DNA from 4 places in the Arthrobacter sp. TJ-266 genome. Region 4 is predicted to be linked to each of the others. Evidence: riboswitches for the same ligand, from Rfam matches in the RefSeq annotation. Region 4 holds a riboswitch; each other region holds the start of a gene.
The links. Region 4 has a riboswitch for S-adenosylmethionine ahead of sfnG (dimethylsulfone monooxygenase SfnG). Riboswitches for the same ligand answer to the same signal wherever they lie in the genome.
Positions count from the first base shown of each region.

Region 1: linked by a shared signal. The riboswitch ahead of AC4D12_RS13645 (LLM class flavin-dependent oxidoreductase) and the one ahead of sfnG (dimethylsulfone monooxygenase SfnG) in region 4 are both predicted to bind S-adenosylmethionine.
Region 2: linked by a shared signal. The riboswitch ahead of AC4D12_RS01455 (MetQ/NlpA family ABC transporter substrate-binding protein) and the one ahead of sfnG (dimethylsulfone monooxygenase SfnG) in region 4 are both predicted to bind S-adenosylmethionine.
Region 3: linked by a shared signal. The riboswitch ahead of AC4D12_RS14630 (bifunctional o-acetylhomoserine/o-acetylserine sulfhydrylase) and the one ahead of sfnG (dimethylsulfone monooxygenase SfnG) in region 4 are both predicted to bind S-adenosylmethionine.

Region 1 covers NZ_JBZCNC010000004.1:429,075-432,330, forward strand. Annotated here, with positions in the region: gene AC4D12_RS13645 (LLM class flavin-dependent oxidoreductase) at 132-1,520, opposite strand; SAM riboswitch class IV at 1,557-1,668, opposite strand; gene AC4D12_RS13650 (SDR family NAD(P)-dependent oxidoreductase) at 1,765-2,523, opposite strand; gene AC4D12_RS13655 (SpoIIAA family protein) at 2,652-3,050, shown strand; gene AC4D12_RS13660 (GNAT family N-acetyltransferase) at 3,084-3,256, shown strand, end outside.
Region 2 covers NZ_JBZCNC010000001.1:273,675-276,930, forward strand. Annotated here, with positions in the region: gene AC4D12_RS01450 (methionine ABC transporter ATP-binding protein) at 1-252, opposite strand, end outside; gene AC4D12_RS01455 (MetQ/NlpA family ABC transporter substrate-binding protein) at 319-1,206, opposite strand; SAM riboswitch class IV at 1,387-1,504, opposite strand; gene AC4D12_RS01460 (GAF and ANTAR domain-containing protein) at 1,893-2,624, shown strand; gene AC4D12_RS01465 (hypothetical protein) at 2,624-2,887, shown strand; gene AC4D12_RS01470 (hypothetical protein) at 2,957-3,256, opposite strand, start outside.
Region 3 covers NZ_JBZCNC010000005.1:27,428-30,683, forward strand. Annotated here, with positions in the region: gene AC4D12_RS14615 (CPBP family intramembrane glutamic endopeptidase) at 1-464, shown strand, start outside; gene AC4D12_RS14620 (DUF1540 domain-containing protein) at 598-885, shown strand; gene AC4D12_RS14625 (VOC family protein) at 987-1,628, opposite strand; SAM riboswitch class IV at 1,747-1,863, shown strand; gene AC4D12_RS14630 (bifunctional o-acetylhomoserine/o-acetylserine sulfhydrylase) at 1,940-3,256, shown strand.
Region 4 covers NZ_JBZCNC010000003.1:70,606-73,861, reverse strand. Annotated here, with positions in the region: gene AC4D12_RS08960 (O-acetylhomoserine aminocarboxypropyltransferase/cysteine synthase family protein) at 1-506, opposite strand, end outside; gene sfnG (dimethylsulfone monooxygenase SfnG) at 506-1,663, opposite strand; SAM riboswitch class I at 1,668-1,771, opposite strand; gene AC4D12_RS08950 (hypothetical protein) at 1,901-2,131, shown strand; cyclic di-AMP (ydaO/yuaA leader) riboswitch at 2,304-2,489, shown strand; gene AC4D12_RS08945 (LysM peptidoglycan-binding domain-containing protein) at 2,495-3,256, shown strand, end outside.

The sequences.
Region 1 (3,256 bases), on a different contig from region 4:
CTCGGAAAGGGCGGAGTGGATCGATAGAACGGCGCTGGACGGCGGAACCGGGAATCAGTGCCGGAGGTTGACGCAGGACGACGGCGCCGGACGTCGGTTCATGAGCGCGTCAGGGACGCGTCAGGGATGCGTCAGGGGCGGACGGTCTGGAGGCGGTACCGCGCTCCGCGGTGGTCCTCGGGCAGGCGGTCGCCCTTACCGAACAGCTTTTGACGCAGTGTCCCCTCGGCGTACCCCGTGGGATAGGCGCCGCGCCTTTGCAGCTCGGGGATCACGTGCGTGATGACGTCCTCGAAGGAGCCGGGTGTGATGGCGTAGGCGAGGTTGAATCCATCGACGTCGGTCTCGTCGACCCACGCCTGGAGCTCATTGGCCACCTGGGCGCCGGAGCCGACGATCCGCGGTCCGAGCCCTCCGATCCCCGCCCATTCCGCGATGTCGCGGACCGTCCACGGGGCGCCGTCGTCGTTCACCTTCTGGAAGTTCGCAACGGCGGACTGGATGGCGTTCGACTCGACGTTGCCGAGTGGCTCGTCGGGGTCGTAGATGCTGAGATCGATCCCGAGCCAGCCGGACAGCAGGACGAGGGCGCCCTCGTAGCTGACGTACTGCTGGTAGTCGGCGTGCTTCGCCCGGGCCTTCTCCTCGGTCTCGTCGGTGATGATCGTGAGCATCGTGTAGATCCGCACCGCATAGCGATCCCGCCCGGCGGCCTCCACCGCGTCCCGGATACGGGACACGGAGTCCTTGAGGATGGCCTTCGTCGGCGCGCCGACGAACACGGCTTCTGCGTTTCCGGCCGCGAAACGGACACCGCGGGGCGAGGCTCCGGCCTGGTAGATCACCGGGGTCCGCTGCGGGGAGGGCTCACTCAGATGGATGCCGGGAACGGTGAAGTAGGTGCCGTCGTGCCCGATGTCGTGGACCTTGGCGGGGTCGGTGAAGACGCCGGTGGCGCGGTCGCGGACCACGGCGTCGTCCTCCCAGGAACCTTCGAGGAGCTTGTAGAGGACCTCGAGGTACTCGTCGGCGTGGTCGTAACGCTCGTCGTGCTCGAGCTGGTCCTCGTTGCCCATGTTGCGGGCGGCCGAGGGCAGGTAGCCCGTGACGACGTTCCAGCCCACCCGCCCGTTGGTGAGGTGGTCCAGGGTGGAGAGGCGACGGGCGAAGGGGTACGGGTGCTCGTAGGCCGTGCCGGCCGTGACACCGAAGCCGAGGTGGTCGGTCACGAGCGCCATGGCGGAGACGAGCAGGAACGGATCGTTGACGGGCGTCTGCGTGCCCTGCCGGAGCGTCGCCTCGTTGGAGCCGCCGTAGACGTCGTACGTGCCGAGGACGTCCGCGATGAAGATGCCGTCGAACAGACCCTTCTCGAGCGTCTGCGCGAGATCGGCCCAGTACCGCAGGTCCTTGTAGCGCCAGGACTGGTCCTCGGGGTGCCGCCACAGCCCGGGCGACTGGTGGCCCACGCAGTTCATGTCGAAGGCGTTGAAACGGATGTGCCGTGCGGGAGCGGGCATGAAGAATCCTCGTGTCGAGGCACTGCCGTGGAGGGAGCGCCGTACTTGCCCGGCAGCTCAGCCGGACCGAATCCTCACCTGGGGCACCCCGCTACAGCGAGAGGGTTGCCGTCCAACGAACCAGGGTTTTGCGTTGGAACTCGTGATTCTGGGTCCGAGCCTAGGCCGGGTGTTCCGCGGACGTCCACCCTCCCGGGTCACAGTGCGTCACGAACCTCCGCTCCGGCGACGGGGTCACCAGCGGTCACCGCAGGTAGGAGGCGCCGTTCACGTCGATCACGGTGCCGCTGACCCAGACCGGCGCATCGGTGGCGAGCCAGGCCACCGCCTGCGCCACCTCCTCCGCCGTCGCGACCCGGTTGAAGGCGCTCTGGGCGCGCACGGCGTCGCCCGCGGGGCCGTCGAGCACGGTGCGGCCCATGGCGGTCTCCACGAAGCCGGGCGCCACGGCGGCCGAGAGGATGCCGTGCGGCGCCAGTGCCACCGCGAGCGACTGCGTCATGGAGTGCAGTGCCGCCTTGCTCGCGCCGTACGCGGGCGTGGTCGGCTCGCCCCGGTAGGCGCCGCGCGAACCGACGGCGACGAGTCGGCCGCCGTCGGGCCCCTGCGGGCGTTCGATCAGATGGCGCGCGACGAGCCACGCGAGGTTCGCCGGGCCGGTCAGGTTGACGGCGAGCGTGCGCTGCCAAGCACGCTGCCACTCCTCGTAGGAGGTGGAATCGAGCGGATGGGCGGTGAAGACCCCTGCGTTGTTGACGAGCACGTCGACCCCGCCAAGTGCCCCGACGGCGTCCGTCACGATGCGCGCGCATGCCTCCGGATCGGCCACATCACCGACGACGACGGCGTGGCCCTCCCCGGGAAGACCTGCGCGAACCGACTCCGCGGCGTCGACGTCCCGGCCCGCGTGCACGCCCAGGCGGTGCCCGCGGCCTGCGAGTTCGACGGCGATGCCGGCGCCGATGCCGCGACTCGCGCCGGTGACCAGGATGCTCAGCGTCATGCTCCTGACGCTACAACCTGCACGGCTCCAGACGTCGGCCCTGTGCACCTGTGGATACTCCCGCCATTGTGGGAGTCACCCTTGCTAGGCTGGCTCACCACTTGCCCCTCCGCGTGCCGAAGGATGTCATGGAACCGTTCACAACCCACCTCGAGAGGGGCTTCCTCCGTCTGCGGTGGCGACGCGGAGTGGAGGTCACCCACCCCGTCGCCGTCGCTGCCGCCCGCGCCCTCGCCGAGCACCACGGCCCCACGGCGCTGCCCCTCCTCGTCCACATGCACGGGATCACGGGCATCACCCCGGAGGCACGGGTGGGCATGAGTTCGTACACCGGCTTCAGCCGCGTGGCCATCGTCGGCGAGGATGCCGTGGACGAGGTGATGTCCGGCTTCGCGCACCGCTCCCCCACGACATCCCGGTACTTCTCCTCCGAGGCCGATGCCCTGAGCTGGCTCGTCGATGCCCCCGGTCGGGATGCCGTCGCCACCCACCACGAGTCCCCTGCCGGTCAGGAATCGGCGCGTTGACCACCGGCGCTCGTCGATGCCAGAGTCGGGACCATGAGTGAGCACACGAAGGACGACATCTCCGTCAGCGACGACGGCGCGAAGACCCGCTACGTCGCTATGCTCGACGGCAACCCCGCGGGCATCGCCGCCTACGAGCGCTCGGGTGACACGATCGTCTTCACGCACACGGTCGTCGACGAGGACCTCGAGGGCAGAGGCATCGG
Region 2 (3,256 bases), on a different contig from region 4:
TTTCCGCAGCCGGCGGTCGGGGACGCCGGTGACCTGCTGGCCGTCGACGACGATCTCGCCCGACGTGGTGCTCTCCAGGGCGTTGATGAGGCGGACGAGCGTGCTCTTGCCCGCTCCCGAGTAGCCGATGATGCCGAAGATCTCGCCGGCTTCGATGTCCAGGCTGACGTCGTCGATCGCGGTGACCGGGGGATCGCCCCGGCGGGCCGCGGGAAAGCTCTTGGTGACGTTCCGCAGTTCGATGAGCGGCATGGTCGCCTTTCTGACATGCCGACGGCCGGCCGGGGTGCGGCCGGCCGTCGGAGGGTGGTGGAGCGGTCAGCCCTGGGCGCGGGTGTCTTCCTCGACGCGCTCGAGGGTGGACTGGAGCTCCTCGGCGGGCACCTTCACGAACTCGGCCGTCCCGCCCGAGGTCTCCTGGACGTCGTCGAGCACGGCCTGCGTGTCCTGGTAGATGCTGACGAGGCGCTGGTAGGTCTCGTTGTCCTTCTCCCCGCTTTGGGAGGCGAACACGTTGACGTAGGCTGCGGCCGCCGGGTCCGTCGGGTCGTCCTTCGCGATGGCGTCATCGAAGCTGAGCCCGGCGTCCTGCACGAAATCGTTGTTGATGATGGCTGCTGCGACGTCAGGGAGCGACGTCGGGGTGAGCGCGGCATCCAGCGTGGTGACGGTGACGCGGGATTCGTCGGCGATCACGTCGTCGATCGTGGAGAACGCGCTGCCGCCGTCGCGCAGGGTCAACAGACCGGCCGACTGCGCGACGAGGAGGCCACGCGCGAGGTTCGACTCGTCGTTGGGGATGGCGATGGTGGCGCCGTCGGGGATGTCCTCGACGGACTCGTACTGGGTGGAGTAGAGGCCCAGCGGGTAGATGGCGGTGGAGCCGACGGGCACGAGGTCGGACTCGCTCGAGACGTTGTAGCGCGCGAGGTACACCAGGTGCTGGAACTGGTTGAGGTCCAGCTCGCCCTCGGAGAGCGTGGGGTTGGGCTGCGTGTACTCGGCGAAGTCGACGATCTCCACGGAGATGCCTTCGTCCTCGGCGGCCTGTGTGAACGCGGCCCACTCGGGGTCACTGGCGCCGACGACGCCGATGCGGACGGTCTCGGAGCCACCTGCGGCGTCTCCGCCGGAGAGGCCGCAGGCGGTGGTCAGGGCGAGGAGGGGGACGACGGCGGCGGCGAGCAGCCTGCGTGAGGTGATCATGGGTGTGTCCTTCGAGATGGCACGGCGGTACCGCGGAACTGCAGGGGGGCGTGACGAGGGAGGGCGCGCTGCCGACGGGGCAGCGACGAGGTGGGAATGACTTTCAGGTGACACGCTCGCTGTTCTGGGCTGAGCGTTGGGCGGTCCCTCCAGGGACAAGACCCCTCGGAGGACCGCACGACGCCGTACTTGCCAACCGGGGGACTTGACCCGGCGGCCCAATCTTCACCTGGAGCACCCCACTACGGGAGAGGGTTGCTGTCCAGCCGGCCAGGGCCTGTGGCTGGAACTCATGATTGCTAGGACGACGCTAGGACATCGGAGCGCGGCGGGTCAAAAAGGCCGGGGGAAGGAGCGTCATGCAGCGCCATATCGAGCGCCGTCGGGCAGTCGGGCCGATCCAGATGGACCGTGCCGGACGACGTGGTCCACGGGTCCCGCCTGCCGCAGGTGCAAAGCCTTTCGACGCCGGTGACGCGAACGGTCGCTCGAAGCGGGATCGGCTCACGGGTGCTGACGGACGGGCAGACGCGTCGCTGGGCCGGTTGGTCCGACACCGCCGGTTTGTCTTATACTCGACGTCGGTTTTCCGTCTCAGTGGAGTCCGATGGGGTTGAGCAGCCGGCTTCCAACCTGCAGGGGTCATACCCTGATCAGGTCGATGCAGCGCAGTTGAAAGCTCCCCCGTGAAGACGACACCACCCGCCCCTGAGCTCCTGGAGATCTTCGGGCGCACCTACGGATACCTCCTGACAGAGCAGACCGCTCATGACGCAGTCGACGGTCTTGCGGAAGTCGCCCGCGACGCCATCGGCGCCGCGCAGGGCGCAGGGGTGAGCGTTCTCAGCCATGATGGGAGGCGGTTGAGCGTCGGCGCGACGGACGAGGACGTGCTCGAAGCAGATGACCTGCAGTACGAGTTCGGTGAGGGCCCTTGCTTCGCCGCCTGGTCCACCGGTACCCCCGTCATCATCGAGGACACCCACGCCGATGAACGGTGGCCACAGTGGACGGCCGCGGCAGCTTCTTCTGGGATCCGGTCCTGCCTCAGCGTGCCGTTGATGCGCAAGAAGGAGGGGCTGGGTGCGATGAAGGTCTACTCCGACCAGCCCAACGCGTTCACCAGTAACGATCAGCGGATCCTGACGAATCTCGCCCGGGCCTCAGCGGTCCTGCTGGGACACATCCAGACCAGCGACACCCCGCAGCGCATCAGCGACGAAGTCAAAGCGTCTCTTGCCGACCGGGACACCGTAGGTATCGCCCGTGGTGTCCTCATGGAACGACTGGGTATCGACAAGCAGACAGCGATGGAGCACCTGGTCGAACTCGCGGCTGAGGAGAACACGTCGGTCACGGTGATCGCGGCCCGGCTCAGCGAGCGGTCGGATGGGCCAGGCGCCGTCAGCGGTCCGTGATGATCAAGCTGCCACCCGAAGAACAACGCCTGCGCACGCTCGAAGCCATCCATCAGAGTGGGCTCCACATGGAGGACGTCTGGATCCACTACTTCTCCATCGGCGGTGACGTCGACGAATTCCAACTCGACGGGTATCTCCGTGGTCTGATCAGCGCGAGAAGCTCCGACCGGAACCTCATCTCCCATGCAGTCAACGAGTTGATCAGCGACCTGCCGCGTCCGGCTGCGCCCTACAACGACGAGGCCAGGTCCGACTTCTGACGCTGGGACTCCCGGACGGGACGCCTGATGAGCGTGTATCAGCTCCGCATCGGGCGGGTTCCTCGGTCGTCAGTGCACGTCGCCGACCTGGTCACCCCAGCTGGGCGTCGCTGGTTGTCCGACCAGCGCATCGAGTATCTTGCGAGCCCTCCTGGTGTAATCCCTGACATCGAACTCGTCACCGCGGCTGTAGATCGTGCCGAGCGTGAAAGCGATGCGTTCGACCGTCTCGTCGTCGATGGTGATCCGATGAATGCCCCGCTCGGAGTCGGCGGCATCCGCGGCGGAGATGGCCCGGGTGATGCGCTCGGGGGTGGTCGCGTCGGGTGACTGGGTGAAGGCGTCGAGAGCCGATCTGACCCGGGGGTC
Region 3 (3,256 bases), on a different contig from region 4:
ACCGCCCGCTGAGGACCTTCGGTTTCGGTGTGGGCCTCGCCGGGATCATCGGCGTCGGCACGCTCGGCGTCTACGCGGCCGGCCGCGCTCTCGGCATCACGACGGCGATCGTCCCGGCCGCGCTCGACGAGTACTGGTGGACCGTGCCGGTGCTGGTGCTCTCCGCGGTGCGGCACGCCGTGTTGGAGGAAGTCATCGTGGTCGGCTACCTCATGCTGCGTCTGCGCGAACTCGGGTGGTCGACGCCCGCCATCATCATCACGAGTGCCCTCCTGCGGGGGAGCTACCACCTGTACCAGGGGTTCGGTCCGTTCATCGGCAACGTGATGATGGGGCTGCTCTTCGCCTGGTTCTACACGCGCACCAAGCGCGTCATGCCGCTCGTGATCGCGCACGCGCTGATCGACATCACCGGGTTCGTGGGGTTCGCCCTGATCGGCCCGGCCATCGGAATAGGTAGCTGAGCCAAGGCTTACCTTTTCTTTTATCGCGCACAAATCATGACTAAATTATTCGCAATTACCGGTGTTACCGTGAATTCATTGAGCAGAAGTACGGATTCCGCCGTCAGGATCCGCCGCACCCCCAGGAGGAATCATGAGCGTCGTCACCAGTGTCTCCGAATGCAGTGTCCACAACTGCTCCTTCAACCATGACGGCTGCACGGCGGTCGCCATCACGGTGTCCGGGAGCGAGGAGCACGCCTCGTGCGCCACGTTCATCGACACGTCCATCAGCGGCGGACTGCCGAAGATGCTCGCCCATGTCGGGGCGTGCCAGCGCTCGGAGTGCTCGTTCAACGCGGATCTCCTGTGCACGGCACCCGCGGTCAAGGTCGGTCCCGGCGCCGAGGCCGCCGACTGCCTGACCTATACCCACGCCTGAGCCGGCGCCGAACCACTGACGAACACAGAAAGGGACCGGCCGTCGGCCGGTCCCTTTCGTCTGAGCTTCGTCTGAGCTTCTTCTGAGCAGAGTGCTGCGTGCTAGATCTCGACCCGCCCGTGGGCGGTCTCGAACGTCACGGACATGACGCCCGGCGTGCCGTTCGGGGCGATCCACTGGACCTGGACGCCGTCGAGCGTCTCCTCGACCTCCGTGCCGAGCCACTCGGTGACGCGCTCGGACGAGCCGGCGATGGTCAGGCAGTCGAGCTTCACCGATGCGGCACGCGCGAGGGAGGGGTGCAGGGCCTCGGTACCCTCGTCCCAGCGGAGGAGGTAGGGCACCTGAGGATCGGCGATGAGGCCCTTGATGCCGATCTGCTGCCAGGAGAGTTCCTGGCCGTCGGGAAATTTGCGGTTGCCCGGGACGGCGCTGCGTCCGAGGCGTTCCTCGAACGGACCGAGGTCGTCCACCGCCACGCACCAGCCCATCCAGCCGCCTCCGGCTTCGGAGCGGGCGCGGACGGCCTGACCGAAGGGGGCCTTGTCCGAGGCGGGGTGGTCGAGGACCTCCACGACCTCGAGGTACTGGCCGTTGACCAGGGGCACGATCATGTTCCGTGTACCGAAGCGGGGATGCACACCGCCTCTCACCGCGTCCGTCCCGAGCTTGGTAGAGATCCGCTCGGCGGTGGCGGCGAGACCGTCGGGTTCACAGGCGTACGACACATGATCCAGGCGCATGCCGATATCTTGGCACTAAGTGATCCACGTCTCGACTTAGGTTCGCCTTACTCGTTCGTCCCTTCACGAAGTGTCATACGGCTTGCCTCCAGCGGGGCCGTGCGCTTCCATGGAGTCAGGTCATGAGTGCCAGCACGAAGCCCCGGCTTGCTGGCCGGCAACCCTCCAACCGCGGTGGGGTGCCCCGGGTGAAGACCAGGCTCGACGCCGGACCGGCGTCGCGCAAGCGCGGGCCCGTGACGGCCCGGTGACCTGGGCGAGACGTCGGCAGGTTCCGGACACCAGCGAGGCCCCTTCCTACAGGGAGCATCATGTCCAACGAGTGGTCTTTCGAGACACGCCAGATCCACGCCGGCCAGGAGCCGGACTCCGCAACGGGGGCGCGCGCGCTCCCCATCTACCAGACGTCGTCGTTCGTCTTCCCGAGCGCGGAGAGTGCCGCCAACCGCTTCGCGCTGACGGAACTCGCGCCGATCTACACGCGTATCGGCAACCCGACCCAGGAGGCGGTGGAGACGAGGATCGCGAGCCTGGAGGGCGGCGTCGGCGCCCTGCTGCTCGCCTCGGGCCAGGCCGCGGAGACGTTCGCCGTGCTCAACATCGCGGAGGCGGGCGACCACATCGTCGCGAGCCCGAGCCTCTACGGCGGAACCTACAACCTCTTCAAGCACACGCTGCGGAAGTTCGGTATCGAGACCACGTTCGTCGAGGATCCGGACGATCTCGAGCAGTGGCGCGCCGCGATCAGGCCGAACACCAAGCTGTTCTTCGGCGAGGTGGTCTCCAATCCGCGGCAGGACGTCCTGGACCTCGAGGGGATCAGCGCCGTCGCCCACGAGCACGGGTTCCCGCTGATCGTCGACAACACGCTCTCGACGCCCTACCTGATCCGACCCATCGAGTGGGGTGCGGACATCGTGGTGCACTCGGCCACCAAGTACCTCGGCGGGCACGGCACGGCCATCGCCGGCGTGATCGTCGATTCCGGGAACTTCGACTTCGCGCGGTACCCGGACCGCTTCCCCGGCCTGAACACCCCCGACGAGAGCTACCACGGACTCGTCTATGCGCGTGACCTCGGGGTGGGCAGCGCCCTCGGTGTCAACCTCGCCTACATCCTGAAAGCACGCGTGCAGCTGCTGCGGGACCTCGGCGCCGCGGTGTCGCCGTTCAACGCCTTCTTGATCGCGCAGGGGCTGGAGACGCTCAGCCTGCGGATCGAGCGGCACGTCCAGAACGCGCAGACTGTCGCCGAGTGGCTGGAGGCCCACGACGACGTCGAGCGCGTGGCCTACGCCGGCCTCCCGTCCAGTCCCTGGTACGAGCGCGGCAGGAAGTACGGGCGGAACGGGACCGGCGCGATCGTCAGCTTCGACATCGCCGGCGGGCACGAGGCGGGCACGCGGTTCGTGGACGGACTCGAACTGCACTCGCACGTGGCGAACGTCGGTGACGTCCGCTCGCTCGTCATCCATCCGGCGTCGACGACGCACAGCCAGCTCGGCGCGGAGGCGCAGCTCACCGCGGGCGTGCGTCCCGGCCTCGTGCGGCTGTCCGTGGGCCTCGAGAACATCAACGACATCCTCGCCGACCTCGACGCGGGGTTCCGCGCCGCCAAAGGAGCCTGA
Region 4 (3,256 bases):
CCGGCGAGGTCCGCGATCTCGCCAGAGGGGTTCGCGATGACCTCGGCGTAGACGGCCTTGGTGTTCTCGCGGATGGCGGCGGCGTAGTCGGCCGGATCGGTACCGGGAACGAAGGTGGTCTCGATGCCAAACCGGCGCAGCGTGACATCGAGCTGCGTCACCGTCCCGCCGTACAGCTGGGAGGCGGCGACGATGTGGTCGCCCGCCTGACAGAGGGCCGCGAAGGTGATGAACTCCGCACTCATGCCCGACGCCGTCGCCACCGCGCCGATACCGCCCTCGAGGGAGGCGATGCGCTCCTCGAACGCCGCGACCGTCGGGTTGCCGATGCGCGAGTAGATGTTGCCGTACTTCTGCAGCGCGAAGAGGTTGGCGGCGTCATTGGTGTCCTTGAACACGAACGACGTCGTCTGGTAGATCGGGACGGCCCGGGCGCCGTGGGTGGCGTCGGGGGTGCCGCCGGCGTGGAGCGCGCGCGTGCGGAAGCCGAAGGAACGGTCAGCCATCAGAAGCCTGCCTTGCTGGTCTGGAGGGTGGGAGGGAGCTCGACGTCGACGCCGGCCTTGCGGGCGGCGTCCGCCTCGAGTTCGCGGACGATCGGGAGGATGTCCCTGCCGAACGCGGCGACCTCCTCCTGGAAGTGGAGGTAGCACGTGAGGAAGAGGTTCACGCCGATCTTCTTGTACTCGACGATGCGTTCGGCGATCTGCTCGGGCGTGCCGATGAGCTGTGTCCGGAAGCCGTCGTTGTACTGCACGAGGTCCTCGAAGGAGGAGTCGGCCCACATGCCCTTGCCGTCCTTCGTGGAGGCGCCCGCCTCCTGGACGGCGTCGCGGAACCCCTCGACGGCCGGGCGGTGCGCCTTCGCGACGATCTCACGGAGCGTCTCGCGCGCCTCCTTCTCGGAGTCCCGTGCGATCACGAAGCCGTTCAGGCCGAAGCGCGGCCGGCGGCCCGCCTCGAGGGCGGACGCCTGCACCCCGGCGATGTTCTCCTTGAACCCCTCGAGGTCCTTGCCGTTGGAGAAGTACCAGTCGGCCACGCGGCCCGCGGTCGCCTGGGCGGCCGTCGAGTTGCCGCCGAAGAAGATCTCGGGGTGCGGGCGGCCGGGCACGTCCACGGGCGCCGGGCTCAGGGTGAAGTCGTTGATGTCGTAGTACTTCCCCGCCTGGCTGTAGCCCTGTTCCGTCCAGAGGCCGCGGAGCACGCGGATGAACTCCTCGGTGCGTACGTAGCGCTCGTCGTGCTCCAGCCACTCGAGGCCGAAGTTGACGAACTCGTCCTTCAGCCAGCCGGAGACGATGTTCACGGCGGCGCGACCGTTCGAGATGTGGTCGGCCGTGATGATGAACTTCGCGAGGACCCCCGGGTGCCACATGCCGGGGTGGACGGCGGCGATCACCTTCAGCTTCTCCGTCGCCGCGAGGAGGGCGAGGGAGAAGCTCGTGGCCTCGTGCTGTTTGTCCGCGCCGTAGGACGCCGCGTACCGGGTCTGCGAGAGCGCGTACTCGAATCCGGCGTTCTCCGCGATGCGGGCCAGGTCGCGGTTGTACTCGAAGTCCCAGCTGGTGCGCTGCTCGATGGTCGAGACCACCAGGCCACCGCTCACGTTGGGCACCCAGTAGGCGAATTTCAGGGGAGTGGACAGGTCTGCGACGCTCATGGATCCTCCATCGGTCTGGCAGTAGCACCCTACTGTCGCCGCGGTACGCGGAGGCCAGGGTTGCTGCGGCGTCAGTGAGCCAGATCTCTCAGCCGCTCGGGATGGTCACTCCCGAGTCTGACAGCCGCTCCGGAGGGATCCAAACAATGTGTCCTCCCACGAAGGCCTTCGGGGCGGACGTACGCCGGGCGGTGGCAGCCCGGGCAGTGACGGCCGCGCCCCGCCTAGGGTAAGTGGATGGACGGATGGCGGAGGGCAGCGCGGGTTCAGGAGCGGCGCTTCTGGAGCACCCTCGTGATCGTCGGCGCGCTCCTCAGCCTCACGCTGGTCAGTAGCCTCCTCCTGACCGCGCGAGTCTCCGGCGGCAGCATGTCGGCGGGCTTCTACGTGCAGCAGGGTGTGCTGCTCGCGGTCAGTGCGATGGGCACGGCCCTTGCCGTCCGCCGCTGGCGTCGCGTCCGCCGATGAGGGCTTGTGCGGGCCCCGGGCACCTCCTGGCGGAGGCCTGTCAAGAAGGCCGGCGCCAGATGGTACGTCCCGTTACGCAAATGTGACAAACCGACGAGGGTCCGGCTAGGGTCACACCAGCGTCTCCGTCCACGTGAGACGCTTCCGGACGGATTGCCGAGCCCTGCCGCCGACCGGAATACGTCCGCACACACGAAAGGCAGGGACGGGGGAACCATCAGTTCCACCGGGCGCCCAGGTTTCCCTGCAGGCGTCCTCGGGGTTAAGTCGCACACCACCGCCGTATCCAGCGGTGTCCGCGGCCGGGTGACTCCCATCCGAACCCGACAGCTCACCCCGCAGGCATGGGAGAGGTACAGAACCATGTCACGAATCACTTCACCGGCGCGCCACAGGGCCGACGTCGAGGGCAACCTCGCACTGCAGGCACTCGGCCGCATCGCCGGCGCGCACGCAACGACCGTCGGCCGCCCGGTCGCCGTCATCGCGGTCACCTCCGGCCTCGCGTTCGGTGCGATGGGAACGGCCAACGCCGGCACCTACACCGACGCCGCGACGAACTACACCTCGGTGGCCTCCACCGTGGCGGCCCCTGCTGTCGCCGGCTCCACGCACACCGTCGCCGCCGGTGACACCCTGGGTGCCATCTCCGCACGCTACGGAGCGGACCTCACCTCGGTCCTGACCGCGAACGGCCTCTCGCTCGCATCGGTCATCTTCCCCGGTCAGTCGATCACGATCCCCACCGCCGGATCGGCCGTCACCGCGCCGGCCCAGACGGTGTCCGCTCCGGTTGCCGCTGCACCTGCGGCTCCTGCCTACCAGCAGGCCGCCGCTGTTGCACCGGCCGTGTCCACGGCGCCCGGGTCGGGTGTCTACCTGGCCTCGGCAGCGATCACCCCGGTACCCGTGCACGCCTCGTCGGTCGCTGCAGCGCCCTCGGGCAATGCGGCAGCGGCCATCCTCGGATCGGCTCAGGCGCAGCTTCGCGCCGGCGCCGTCCAGGACTGCACCGTGCTGGCCGAGAAGGCACTGCGTGCCGCCGGGATCTCCGTGGGCGACCTCGGCCCGGCTCAGTTCTTCCAGTTCGGCGCCCGGGTGTCCGCCCCGGCTCCCGGGGACCTC